2 regions of the Microbulbifer sp. JSM ZJ756 genome follow, and region 1 is predicted to be linked to the other one. Evidence: predicted binding sites of a transcription regulator. Region 1 holds the regulator's gene; the other holds the start of a gene.
What was found. Region 1 encodes LexA, which represses DNA repair genes until DNA is damaged. Its sites were predicted from a motif close to ACTGTNTNTANANACAGT; they were not measured.
Positions count from the first base shown of each region.

Region 2: uvrD (DNA helicase II) is a predicted target of LexA. The motif match lies at 2,312-2,329, and genes of this name have one in related genera.

Region 1 covers NZ_JBISER010000001.1:497,545-504,359, forward strand. Annotated here, with positions in the region: gene nagZ (beta-N-acetylhexosaminidase) at 1-282, opposite strand, end outside; gene ACH6CX_RS02175 (TetR/AcrR family transcriptional regulator) at 345-983, opposite strand; gene ACH6CX_RS02180 (DUF6763 family protein) at 1,118-1,438, shown strand; gene ACH6CX_RS02185 (TIGR00730 family Rossman fold protein) at 1,448-2,089, opposite strand; gene lexA (transcriptional repressor LexA) at 2,265-2,870, shown strand; gene ACH6CX_RS02195 (hypothetical protein) at 3,212-3,466, opposite strand; gene ACH6CX_RS02200 (DUF6586 family protein) at 3,629-4,126, opposite strand; gene topA (type I DNA topoisomerase) at 4,132-6,815, opposite strand, start outside.
Region 2 covers NZ_JBISER010000003.1:296,936-303,750, forward strand. Annotated here, with positions in the region: gene ACH6CX_RS07550 (multidrug effflux MFS transporter) at 1-1,192, opposite strand, end outside; gene hexR (transcriptional regulator HexR) at 1,331-2,185, opposite strand; gene uvrD (DNA helicase II) at 2,363-4,576, shown strand; gene ACH6CX_RS07565 (TRAP transporter substrate-binding protein) at 4,699-5,832, shown strand; gene groL (chaperonin GroEL) at 5,877-6,815, opposite strand, start outside.

The sequences.
Region 1 (6,815 bases):
GTCCGCATCCGCATTGGCGGCCAACAACTGCATGGAGGGGATGCGGGTAAAGTCGTCACGGAAACGCTGCACGCGCCCGCCCTCCTGGTCAACTGCCAGCAGGATCTCCGGGCGCAGGTCACGGATCTCGGTGACAAGCGCCCGCAACTGTGCGCGACTGCTGTAGTTGCGGGCAAAGAAAATCAGCCCACCCACCAGCGGATGGCGAAGCACTTCCCGGTCCTCTGCCGTGAGCTCGGTGCCCTCGACATCAACCATTACCGGACCAATCAATTCACCCATCTTATTCCCTCATTGCTTAACACTGGCGGTACAGCCTGCATCCGCCGGCGCTAAAGTCTCGCTTATGACTTCTCCGTATCCGCCCGCAACATGGCCGCAGCTGCGGGCACGAGGCGGTCGAGTGTTTCCGGCAGGCTGCTTTGCGCGTCGAAATCCTCCCTGAGGATAGCGTCGATGGCATCAAAGCTCGAAAGGGTAAAGATCGTCGCCCCCAGCATAAAATAGAGCCGCCAGTAGAAAGTGACCGGGTCGATTCCCGGCAATGCCTGGCTCAGCAGGCCGGCGAAACGACGATAGCTCTCGCCATAGCGGGACACGATATAGCGACGCAGGTGGCCCTGGTGTTGGGTATAGGCCATGCCCAGCAGGCGCATGAACCGCTGGGGATCACGCCCCTCCGCCGCCAGGCTCGCCACACCGCCGCGGAAGAGGCTACCCAACAGCTCCTCCACTTCCAGCTTTTCGCCTGCAGCCACCCGCCGGTCCAGGTCTGCGGCCAGGGTCTCTGTAAAGGGCGTCAAAAAACGCTCAAACACCGCCTGGATCAGTTCTTTTTTTGACCCGAAATGATAATTTACCGCTGCGAGATTGACCCCGGCGGTACTGGTAATGGTGCGCAGTGAGGTCTCCGTGAAGCCACGTTCGGCAAACAGTACCTCTGCGGCATCCAGAATCCGACTGACCGTATCTGTCTGGGTCATACAAATTCAAACCAACAATTTAAACACTTGTTTTGATCTGGCTGAGATTAGCACACTTGTATCCGAAAAATCGCGGGTACTGAAGGCGGCAGGCAGACATTAGATTGGAAGTCAAACGCAAGGGGACAAGGATCATGGCACATAGCCACCCTGACATAGGCAACTGGTTCGAGATGCTGGAGAGCGGACAACTGTTCGAGGTGGTCGCCCTCGACGACCTGCACAGGACAATCGAAATCCAGTACCTCGACGGCACCCTCGATGAGCTGGACATGGAGCAATGGCAGGTATTGCCGCTGGCTCCGGCTCCTCCACCCGAAGACGCCAATATCGCCTATGGCATGACCGCACGGGAGCACAGCCCCAGCTCCAGCGATCCCGGCATACCCGAAGAGCAAAACCCGCTGGATTACCTGGAGGGAGAGAGCTTCAGCGGTACCGATGAATCCCTCTGAAGCGAATGACTACTGCTCGCGCTCGCGGATGTAGTCGATAATAATTTCTGCCGCCTCATCGACGGTATCGACAACATGGAAGAGGTCCAGGTCGGATGCGTCGATACATTTGCTCTGCAGTACCGTATCCACCAGCCAGTCGCGCAGGCCCGCCCAGTAGCGGCGCCCTACCAGAACAATCGGGAAATGAAGGACTTTCTGCGTCTGCACCAGGGTCAGGGCCTCGAAGAGCTCGTCCAGCGTGCCGTATCCGCCTGGCAAGCCGACAAACCCCACGGCGTGCTTTACGAACATGAACTTGCGCACAAAAAAGTAGCGAAAGTGGAGGCTGATATCCTGGTATGGGTTGGCCGTCTGCTCGAACGGCAATTCAATATTGAGGCCGATGGATGCCCCCGGCTGCGGGTGTGCCCCGCGATTGCAGGCTTCCATCAATCCCGGCCCGCCGCCGGTGATTACCGAGATTCCCTCCGCAGCCAACAGCTCCCCGAGCCGTACTCCCTGTTTATATTCCGGGCTTTCTTCGGTAAACCGCGCGCTGCCAAATACGGTCACCGCACCAGTCAGCGCAATCAGGCGCTCTATTCCATCCACCAGCTCGGACTGGATACGCAGGACGCGCCAGGCCTCGGGCATCTTGGCATCTAACATTCCACTTTCCCTGTTCTGTCGCGTTTCTCAACGCTTGTTATTTTGTCGGTTCTTCCCTGTCTCTCCCTCCAATGTAGCAGTATGTGACGACAGCGCTGTGAATTTGCGCCGGGGGTAAATCTGTATATAATCACAGCAACTGTATAAAAATACAGACACACGACCAGGTGAATCTATGACCAATCTCACGGCCCGCCAATCCCAGGTACTCGAGCTGATCAAGACCTACCTCGATGAAACCGGCTATCCCCCTACCCGCGCGGAAATTGCCCGGCAGCTGGGGTTCCGATCCCCCAATGCCGCCGAAGAACACCTCAAGGCGCTGGCCCGCAAGGGTGCCATCGAAATGGTGGCGGGAGCCTCCCGCGGAATCCGTATACCCGATTATCACCCGGGGTTGCCGATCGTCGGTCGTGTAGCAGCGGGTAACCCGATACTCGCCGAGGAAAATATCGAGGATTACTGTGACCTGCCCACAGACTTCTTCCACCCGCCGGCAGATTACCTGCTGCGCGTCCACGGAATGAGTATGCGGGATGCGGGAATTCTCGACGGCGACCTGCTGGCCGTGCAGCGCACTGACCAGGTACGCAATGGGCAGATCGTTGTCGCCCGGATTGAGGACGAGGTAACCGTCAAGCGCTTCCGCCGCAAGGGCAACCAGGCAACCGTGCAACTGCTGCCGGAGAACGAGGAATTCGATGTAATTCAGGTAGATATGCGCGACAAGCACTTTGTCATTGAGGGCCTGGCCGTGGGCGTGATCCGGCAGAGTCCCTGACCCGGGCACACTCTGTAACGACGAACCCCCTGCCCTCCCAGTTGGGCAGGGCCTAACCCCCTATCTTCTCAGCAACCCACGCCTTCGCACTATTCCGCGGGTTTCGTATAGTCCCGCGGGTACCTGCCGCCGTCCGTAACTGTCACCAGCATCAGCCACGCACACGCGTCTGCGCCCCTGGCGTGCGCCCGGGCAGGACGGCGCGGCGGCCTGGCACAGTTCAACAGCCGGTTCGAGATGGGTATCAGGTGGGCCCAGTGAGGGGCTGGAGGGTATTGGATGGGCGACCAGCAGCAGCATCGGCTGTGTTGCCGCACCGCTGGCCGGCCCCGGCGAGGGGATCAGTGGATTGTGTGGTTAACAGGCTCCAATTCCTCTTCCTCGAGGTATTCGGCCGCAATCTCATCAATATTCTGCACGGCGTCGATGCCGGCTTCCAACATGGCACGGGCCACTGCAATCTTGTGCTCGCGCAAGAATTCAGAGCTGGCGTCCGAAAAATGAATACGCACCAGCGGATCCTCCTTCTCCCCGGCACGGCGCAGGGCGACATCGCCGTTGGCGAGTTCGATAATTTCAAAAGTTTCGGAGGACATTCGCTTCTCCTGCAACATCAAGTTTTGCGCAGTGTAACACAGGGAAGGAGGTAGAATCAGTGTACGGGAGGCTCCGGACTGCCCCGCGGGCCTGGGGCGGCCAGGGCTGCTGCAGCCGGAGCGCAGCAGGCAGTTGCTGGATCGCGGCCCCCGGGTTGGCCGCTAATACTCTTCCATATGCGCTCGCTGGCGCCGGATTAGCTCCACCATCGACTCCCGCCAGTTCCGCAGGGCATCCAGGTCAGGGGCGGCAGATTGCCGTGAAAGGTCGCGAAGGGGAATTACCTGCGCCGGGGAGCCCGCTCCATTGCCTTGCGAGGCGCGGCTACCGGAGAATTGCCATAACCCCAGCCAGGCCGCTTCTATACCCGCCAGCCAGCTCTCCGGGTCCCCTGCCAGGGCCTCCAGTTCGGCCGCCTCGGAAGACGACATACCGCGGGAGGCAGCATCACGGGCGAGCTGCCCCGGCGACTCCGGCTGGCTGCCCAGTTGCAGCTGGTGCGCCAGCTCACACAGGAACGCCCGGTATGCCAGCCACAGTTGCAACACCACGGCATCCTGCACGGCAGCCTGGTGCAGCCCCCCTGCGGGAGCGGACTCAAGCAGTAGCTGGCTTTTGCGCAATGCCGCGGCCACGCTGCCGGTGTAGGGGTTGGCCATAGACCCTACTTGTCCTTGGCGGCGGCTTTCTTGCGTGCCGGCTTGCGTTTGGTCGCCGCTTTCTTGGTCGCCGCCTTCTTGGTCGCTTCCACCTGCCACTTGCCATCGCGATAGAACGCGCGCCAGCCGGTGGCCTTGCCGTCTTCCTCGGACTGTACGTACTGCTCCTGGGTCTTGCGACTGAAGCGAATTACCGTATCGCGGCCCTGGTCGTCCTCGGTGGGCGCCGAGAACAGGTAACTGTACTTGGGATCGATCTCATCCTTGTGCGGCAACACCTCTTTGACCAGCGGTGCCCGCGTCTCGCGGTTCTTGGGGAACTGGCTGGCAGCAAGGAAAAGCCCCGAGGCACCGTCGCGCAGGATATAGTGGTCTTCCACCTTCTGGCAGGGCAGTTCAGGCATGGGCACCGGATCCATTTTGGGCGGTGCAGGCTGTCCATTCTTGAGCAGCTTGCGGGTGTTCTTGCACTCGTCATTGGTGCAGCCAAAGTACTTGCCGAAACGGCCCGACTTGAGCTGCATGTCGCTGCCACACTTGTCACATTCAATCACCGGGCCATCGTAACCCTTGATCTTGAAGGTGCCCTTCTCTACCTCGTAGCCATTACAGTCCGGGTTGTTGCCGCAGATATGGAGTTTGCGCTGCTCGTCCAACAGGTAACTGTCCATGGCCGTGCCGCACTTGGGACAGCGCCGCTTCTCTCGCAACTGGCGGGATTCCGCGTCCTCGTCCTTGTCAGCATCCACTGCCTCGTCCCCGGACACCAGGTTCATGGTGTTGGTGCATCGTTCCTTGGGCGGCAGCGCATAGCCGGAACAGCCCAGGAAAACCCCGGTGGAACCGGTGCGGATCTGCATATGGCGCCCGCACTTACTGCACTCGATATCGGTGTCTGTGGGCGTATTGCGGCGCATGCCGCCCTCTGCCGCCTGGGCTTTCTCCAGGCGCGAGGAGAAGTCGGAATAAAATTCGTTGAGCAGGTCCTTCCAGCCCTTGTCACCTTCGGCGACAGAGTCCAGTGACTCCTCCAGGCTGGCGGTGAACCCGTAATCCATCAGGTTCTTGAAGCTCTCGCTCAGGCGGTCGGTGACGATGTCCCCCATCTTTTCGGCATAGAAACGGCGGTTCTCGAGCCGCACATAGCCGCGATCCTGGATGGTGGAAATAATCGATGCATAGGTCGAGGGCCGGCCGATACCGCGTTTTTCCAGCTCTTTTACCAGCGCCGCCTCGCTGAAGCGCGCCGGCGGCTTGGTGAAATGCTGTTTCGGGTCGAGTTTCTTCAGGGCCAGTTTTTCACCGACCTTGACGTCCGGCAGCACCGCATCCTCTTCTTTCTTACTGGTCTGCGGGGCCACCTTGAGGAAACCGTCAAAACGGATAACACGGCCACGGGCACGCAGCTCGAAGTCCCCGGCGGAGACGACAACCGAGGTCGAGGTAAACTGTGCCGGGGTCATCTGGCAGGCGACGAACTGCTGCCAGATCAGGTTGTACAGGCGCTCGGCATCGCGCTCGACACCAGTCAGCATATTGGGCTGCATCCGCACATCGGATGGGCGAATGGCCTCGTGCGCCTCCTGGGCCCCCTCTTTGCTGGCGTAATTATTGGGGCTGTCCGGCAGGTACTTGTCACCGAACTTTTCACCAATAAATTCCCGTGCGGACTCCACTGCCTCCTTGCTGAGGTTGGTGGAGTCGGTACGCATATAGGTGATATGACCCGCTTCATACAGGCGCTGGGCAAGCATCATGGTTTTCTTGACGCTGAAACCAAGGCGGTTACTGGCCGCCTGCTGCAGTGTCGAGGTAATAAATGGTGCTGAGGGCTTCGAGCTGGTGGGCTTATCGTCCCGGGCACTGACGGTAAAGTCGCTGCCCTGCAGCGCTTTCGTCGCCGCCATGGCCTGCTCTTCGTTGGTGGGCCGGAAGGCCTCACCCGCCTGCTTTTTCACTTCCAGGCGCAGGGCGTTGGCTTTCGCGGTCTCGGTGTCGGCGAACAGGGTCCAGTATTCCTCGGGTATGAAGGCGCGGATCTCGCGCTCGCGTTCCACCACAAGGCGCACCGCTACCGACTGCACGCGCCCGGCGGACAGGCCGCGGGCTACCTTCTCCCACAGCAGTGGCGAAACCATATAGCCAACGATCCGGTCCAGGAACCGCCGCGCCTGCTGGGCGTTGACCCGATTGATATTAAGCCGGCCGGGATCCTTGAACGCTTCCTGGATCGCAGATTTGGTGATCTCGTTGAACACCACGCGCCGGTAGCGATCCTCATTCCCACCAATGGACTCGCGCAGGTGCCAGGCAATGGCCTCCCCCTCGCGGTCGAGATCCGTCGCGAGATAGATATGATCGGCGTTCTCCGCCAGCTTGCGCAGCTCGCTGACCACCTTTTCCTTACCGGGCAGGATTTCGTACTGGGCCTCCCAGTTGTGGTCGGGGTCAATCCCCATGCGCCGGATCAGCTGTTCGCGGTTTTTCTTGCGCTTGTACTTTTCCTTTGCCTCCGGGGACAGCTTGCGGGTTTCCGCCGCGCGACGGGCGCGCTCTTTCGGATCCACAGGTTGCTTGTTACCCCCGGCGGTGGGCAAATCACGAATATGACCGACGCTGGACTTCACCACGAAGTCCTTTCCGAGATACTTGTTGATCGTTTTTGCTTTGGCCGGTGATTCGACGATGA
Region 2 (6,815 bases), on a different contig from region 1:
ACAGGGCCAGCAGCATTGCACTGATTGCGCAGCCGAACATGGTGCCGGCAATCGGCACCAGGGTGCCGGTGTGGAGCCCGTTGACGATGCCGCCCAGCACCCCGCCACTGATAAACAGGCTGGCGCCATAGAAGGCGTTGGCACTGCCGCTGATACGGGGGAAGAACTCCAGGTAGCAGGCCGCTGCGTTGGGCCCGGTGATGCCGATACAGGACATGGTCAGCACCAGCGGTACCATCCACAGGGACAGCTCGCGGATACCGGTCAGTGTGCCCAGAAACAGCAGGCCGCAGCCGAGGATCTGCAGGCCAATCCCCGCCAGCAGGATGCGCCGTGGCTCGAAGAAATTCAGCAGGCGGATATTCACCTGCACCATCACGATCAACCCCACCACGCAGCTGCCAAAGAACAGCGGGAAGCGGCTGGAAGGCACGCCGAAATACTCCATGAACACAAACGGCGCGGTGGTGATGTAGATAAACATGGAGCCACTGACGAAGGCCTGGGCGCCCAGGAAGCCCAGCGCCCGGCGATTGCGCAACACCTCCAGGTAGTTGCGCGCCAGCATGCGCTTGGGCGCCAGGCTGCGGCGGGCGCGGGTAAAGCGTGACACGGTTTCCGGCAGCAGCAGGCGCACCAGGATCATCATCGCGCCGCCATAGGCCAGCAGGAACACGAAGATGCCGCGCCAGCCGCCGGCCTCCAGCAGGGCGGAACCGATCACAGGTGCCATCAGTGGCGCCACCAGCATCATGGTGCTGATCATCGAGATCACCCTGGCTGCCGCCCGGCCGCTGTACAGGTCGCGCACGATTGCGGCACAGATCACCGTGGCAAAGCCGCCGCCAAAGGCCTGCAGCAACCGCAGGCCGATCAGCTGCTGTACGTTGGTGACGAACAGGATCAGCAGGGTGCAGCCGAGGTAGATGGTGAGGCCGATGGTGCCGACCGTGCGCCGCCCCCAGCGGTCGGAAAGGGGCCCGCCGGTCAGCTGCCCCAGCGCGAACCCCAGCAGGAAGCTGGAGACGGAGTGTTGCACCTGTGCCACCCCGCTGCCCAGGGAGTCGGCCATGGCCGGGATTGCCGGCAGGTAGGTGTCCAGGGAAAATGGTGTCAGCGCCACCAGCGCCGCCAGCCACAGGGCGAGCGAACGGGACGGCGCGGACTCCTCCCCGGCGGGAGTTGGATGCATAAGGTTCTCGGCACGCCGGTGGCGTCGAAGTCGGTTCAGGTGAAGGGCAGTCGCGGTTTGCGGCGCCCCGGGCCGTCAGGGCCGGGCGCATGTTAGCGGCGCGGGGGCGTCACGGCCAGCGCAGTGGTCGCCAGCGGCTCAGCGCTGGTCCTCGCGCAGGGTGTACAGCCCCTTTTTCAGCTTCAGCAGGTGCTCCTGCAGCTGGGGTCCCTTGCGCTGGGCCACGCCGATGGCGAGCACATCGATCACCACCAGGTGGGCGATGCGCGAGGACAGCGGGGTATAGATCTCGATATCCTCCTCCACGTCCACTTCCAGCGGGATGGTGGAGCGCTGGGCTACCGGCGAGCCACTGGGCGCCAGGCCGATGACGGTGCCGCCCTGCTCTTTCACCATTTCCATGGAGTGCAGCAGCGCCTTGGTACGGCCGCTCTGGGAGATGGCCACCACCACGTCACCGGGCTCCATCGACATGGCCGACATGTTCTGCATGTGGTGGTCGGAGTGGGCTGCGGTGGCCAGCTGCAGGCGGAAGAACTTGTGCTGGGCGTCACTGGCCACGGCGCCCGAGGCGCCGAAACCGAAGAACTCCACACGCTTGGCGGCGGCGATGGCGGAGACGGCCGCCTCCAGCGCCCGTGCGTCGATCTTGTCGCGCACGTTGAGCAGGGTGTCCACGGTGGAGTCGAACACCTTGCGCTTGTACTCGGCGATGGTGTCGGTCTCGGTGACCGCGATCTGGCCGAAACTGGGGCTGGAGGCCAGTTGCTGCGCCAGGTTGAGCTTGAACTCCTGGAAACCTGAGCAACCCACGGCGCGGCAGAAGCGCACCACGGTAGGCTCGCTCACCTGGGCCTCGGTAGCCAGGTCCACGATGCGCATATGGATGATCTCATCCGGGTTGGCGAGGATATACTCCGCCACCTTGCGCTCGGACTTGCGCATGGAGGACAGCTGTTCGCTGATTTTCTGCGTGACTTCCGCCGGCTTCACGGGACTTCCTTCCTTATTACAGACGCGCAGTTTAGCGGTTGCCCACGGCTGTGGCGAGCGATTGCAGGGCCCGGGCTGTTTCGTTCAGCGCCGGCACCCTGTCCCGGCTTCGGGACTGACCAAAAACCTGTTTATTTACACAGGGTTCCGGCGCCAGCTCTGGTACAATCCCGCTCCATGGACGTATCCCAGATTCTAGACCCCCTGAACGACGCCCAGCGCGAGGCGGTGGCGGCACCGCCCTGCAACCAGCTGGTACTGGCCGGCGCTGGCTCCGGCAAAACCCGCGTGCTGGTGCACCGCATCGCCTGGCTGATGCAGGTGGAGGGGGCCTCGCCCTACTCCATCCTCGCCGTGACCTTCACCAACAAGGCGGCCCGCGAAATGCGCGCGCGCATCGAGGAACTGCTGGGGGTCAACACCTTCGGCATGTGGGTGGGCACCTTCCACGGCCTGGCCCACCGGCTGCTCAAGGCCCACTACAAAGAGGCCAACCTGCCGCAGAACTTCCAGATCCTGGATTCCGATGACCAGCTGCGCCTGATCAAGCGGGTGCAGAACGACCTGGGGCTGGACGAGGCCAAGTGGCCGCCGCGGGAGACCCAGTGGTGGATAGGCGGCCAGAAGGACGAGGGATTGCGCCCGCAGTACATCCAGGCCGGCGGCGACCCCTGGCTGCAGACCATGGTGCGCATCTACTTCGCCTACGAGGAAGCCTGCCAGCGCGGCGGCCTGGTGGATTTCGGTGAACTGCTGTTGCGGGCCCACGAACTGTGGCTGAACAACGACGGCGTACTGGCCCATTACCGCCAGCGCTTTCCCCATATCCTGGTGGACGAATTCCAGGACACCAACACCATCCAGTACGCCTGGCTGCGCCTGCTGGCCGGCGACCAGTGCCACATTACCGCGGTGGGGGATGACGACCAGTCGATCTACGGCTGGCGCGGCGCCAAGATCGAGAATATCCAGCATTTCGCCAGTGACATGCGCGATGTGCAGACCGTACGCCTGGAGCAGAACTACCGCTCCACCAGCACCATCCTCAAGGCCGCCAACGCGGTGATCGAGCACAACGCCGGCCGCCTGGGCAAGGAGCTGTGGACCCGGGGCGAGGAAGGCGAGCCCATCTCCCTCTACTCTGCCTACAACGAGCAGGACGAGGCGCGCTTTATTGTCGAGCGCATCGAGCAGTGGGTGCGCGATGGCAACCCGCGCGACTCCGTCGCCATCCTGTACCGTTCCAATGCCCAGTCGCGGGTACTGGAAGAGGCCCTGTTGCGGGAAGGGGTGCCCTACCGCATTTACGGCGGCCAGCGCTTCTACGAGCGCCTGGAGATCAAGAACGCGCTGTCTTACATGCGCATGATCAGCAACCCCCACGATGACACCGCCTTCGAGCGTGTGGTGAATACCCCCACCCGCGGCATCGGCGCGCGCAGTGTCGACGCCGTGCGCGGTTTCGCCCGCGAGCACGGTTGCTCCCTGTGGGCGGCGGCGCAGCAGATGGTGGCCCAGCGGGTGCTGGCGGCGCGCGCGTCCAATGCCCTGCAGGGCTTCCTGGAGCTGGTCAACCGGCTGGCAGGCGATGCGGTGGACCGGGAGCTGGATGCCATCGCCGAGGACGTGATCGAGACCAGTGGCCTGCTGGAATTCCATGGCAAGGAAAAGGGTGAGAAGGGCCAGACCCGGGTGGAAAACCTCAAGGAGCTGGTCAGCGCCTGCCGGAGCTTCGACGGCATCGAGGTGCCGCCGGACGAGTCCGGGGTCGAGGTGGAGGAGCCCTCCCTGCTCGACCAGTTCCTCGACAGCGCCGCGCTGGATGCCGGCGAGGGCCAGGCGGACGAGTTCGAGGAAGCGGTGCAGCTGATGACCCTGCACTCGGCCAAGGGGCTGGAGTTCCCGCTGGTGTTCATGGCCGGGGTGGAGGAAAACCTGTTCCCGCACAAGATGTCGGCGCAGGAGCCGGGGCGCATGGAGGAGGAGCGGCGGCTCTGTTACGTGGGCATTACCCGTGCGATGCAGAAGCTCTATATCACCTACGCCGAGAACCGGCGCCTGTTCGGCAGCGAGACCTTCAACAGCCCGTCGCGCTTTATCGGCGAGATACCGCCGGAACTGGTGCACGAGGTGCGCCTCAAGACCGAGATCTCGCGCCCCCTGTTCAACCCGGATTATGGCAAGGTGGGACGCTTCTCCGACCCGGCGCCGGATTTCGACGACGACCTGCCGCCGCTGGCCCTGGGTGGCCGGGTGGAGCATCCCAAGTTCGGTGAGGGCACCGTGGTGCAGTTCGAGGGCAGCGGTCCGCGGGCCCGGGTGCAGGTCAATTTTGACGATGCCGGCAGCAAGTGGCTGGTGGTAGCGATGGCCAAGCTGCAGCCGTTGTAGTTTCGGGAGCCGGCCCGCCATCCCGGCGCGGGCCGGGATTTGACAGCAGCACCGGGTGACTCTTGCACGTAACTTTGCCAGTATCCCCACTGGCGAAGATCGAAAACCCGACAATAAAAAACATGAAAAAAATTAACTGGTATCCCCCCGTCATCCTCGGCCTGTTGGCCCTGCTGGTCATTACCTTCGGCGCGCTGGTGGTCTCCCGCTCGGAACAGGGCCCGGCCCGGCAGTTCACCGAGGACGGCAGTCGCGAGACTTTCGAGTGGAAGCTTGTCACCACCTGGCCGAAGAACTTTCCCGGCCTCGGCAGTGCGCCGGAGCGCTTTGCCCGCACGGTGGAGGCGATGTCCGACGGGCGTCTGAAGATCAAGGTATACGGTGCCGGGGAGCTGGTGCCGGCGATGGGGGTATTCGGTGCGGTGTCCGAGGGCGCTGCCCAGGTGGGCCACGGCGCGGCCTATTACTGGAAGGGCAAGGTGCCGGCGGCACAGTTCTTTACCGCCGTGCCCTTCGGCCTCAATGCCCAGGAGATGAACGGCTGGCTGCACTACGGCGGCGGCCGCGAACTGTGGGAAGAACTCTATGCGCCGTTTGACCTGATCCCCATGGCCGGGGGTTCCACCGGCGTGCAGATGGCGGGCTGGTTCAACAAGGAGATCAACTCGGTAGAGGACCTGCAGGGCCTCAAGATGCGTATCCCGGGCCTCGGGGGCGAGGTACTGAACCGGGCCGGTGGTACCGCCGTCACCATTCCCGGCGGCGAGCTTTACACAGCCCTGCAGACCGGCGTCATCGATGCCACCGAATGGGTCGGCCCCTACAATGACCTGGCCTTCGGTTTCCACCAGATCGCCGAGTACTACTACTACCCCGGCTGGCACGAGCCCGGCTCGATCCTCGAGATCATCGTCAACAAGACCGCGTTCCAGAAGCTGCCGAAAGACCTGCAGGCAATCGTGCGCGTGGCCGCCCGCGACGCCAACCAGGATATGCTCGATGAGTACACCGCGCGCAACAACCGCGCGTTACAGGAACTGGTGAAGGAGCACGGTGTGCAACTGCGGCGCCTGCCGGACGAGGTGCTGGCGCACCTGAAGAAGGTAAACCGGCAAATCCTGGAGGAGACCGCAGCCGAGGACCCCCAGTTCGCGCGGGTCTACGAGGCCTTCAAGGAATTCAGGGACGATGTGATCCCCTATCATCGCATCAGCGAAGAGGCTTATTACCAGACCAGAGCCATTAGCGCGGATTAAAAAAACGGGGCCCTGTGGCCCCGTTTTTTGATTACCGTAATGAATCAGTAATCATAAGCACCTGCAGATGTTTCAGGCTTTATGCCTTCTGCTCTATCGGCCACCATTACCTCGGTAGTCAACATCAGGCCGGCGATGGAGCCCGCATTCTGCAGCGCTGAGCGGGTGACCTTGGCCGGGTCGATGATGCCGAATTCCAGCATGTCGCCGTAGTCTGCGGTCTGGGCGTTGTAACCGAAATTGGGGTTATCGTGCGCACGCACATTGTTCAGCACCACGCTGCCGTCCACGCCTGCGTTGGCAACGATCTGACGGAAAGGTTCTTCCATCGCCCGCAGCGCGATATTGATCCCCACCTGCTGGTCGTCGTTGGCGCCTTTGATCCCGCTTTTACGCAGGCTGTCGGCAACGCGCACCAGCGTCAGGCCACCACCGGGTACAATGCCCTCCTCCACCGCCGCGCGGGTTGCATGGAAGGCGTCGTCCACCAGGTCCTTCTTCTCTTTCATTTCCACTTCGGTAGCGGCACCGACCTTGATCACGGCAACGCCGCCGGCCAGCTTTGCTACGCGCTCCTGCAGCTTTTCCCGGTCGTAATCGGAAGTGGATGCCTCGATCTCAGCACGGATCTGTTTTACCCGGCCATCGATGGCAGCTTTGTCCCCGGCACCATCCACAACCACGGTGTTGTCCTTGCTGATCACGATGCGCTTGGCGCTTCCCAGCTGTTCCAGCTGCGCTTTTTCCAGGGTGAGCCCGACCTCCTCGGAGATCACCCTGGCGCCGGTGAGGGTGGCGATGTCTTCCAGCATCGCTTTGCGGCGATCGCCAAAGCCGGGCGCCTTGACCGCTGCCACCTTGATGATGCCCCGCAGGCTGTTGACTACCAGTGTGGCCAGCGCCTCGCCCTCGATATCCTCGGCGATCACTACCAGTGGTCGACCGGCCTTGGCAACGGATTCCAGTAGCGGTAGCAGGTCGCG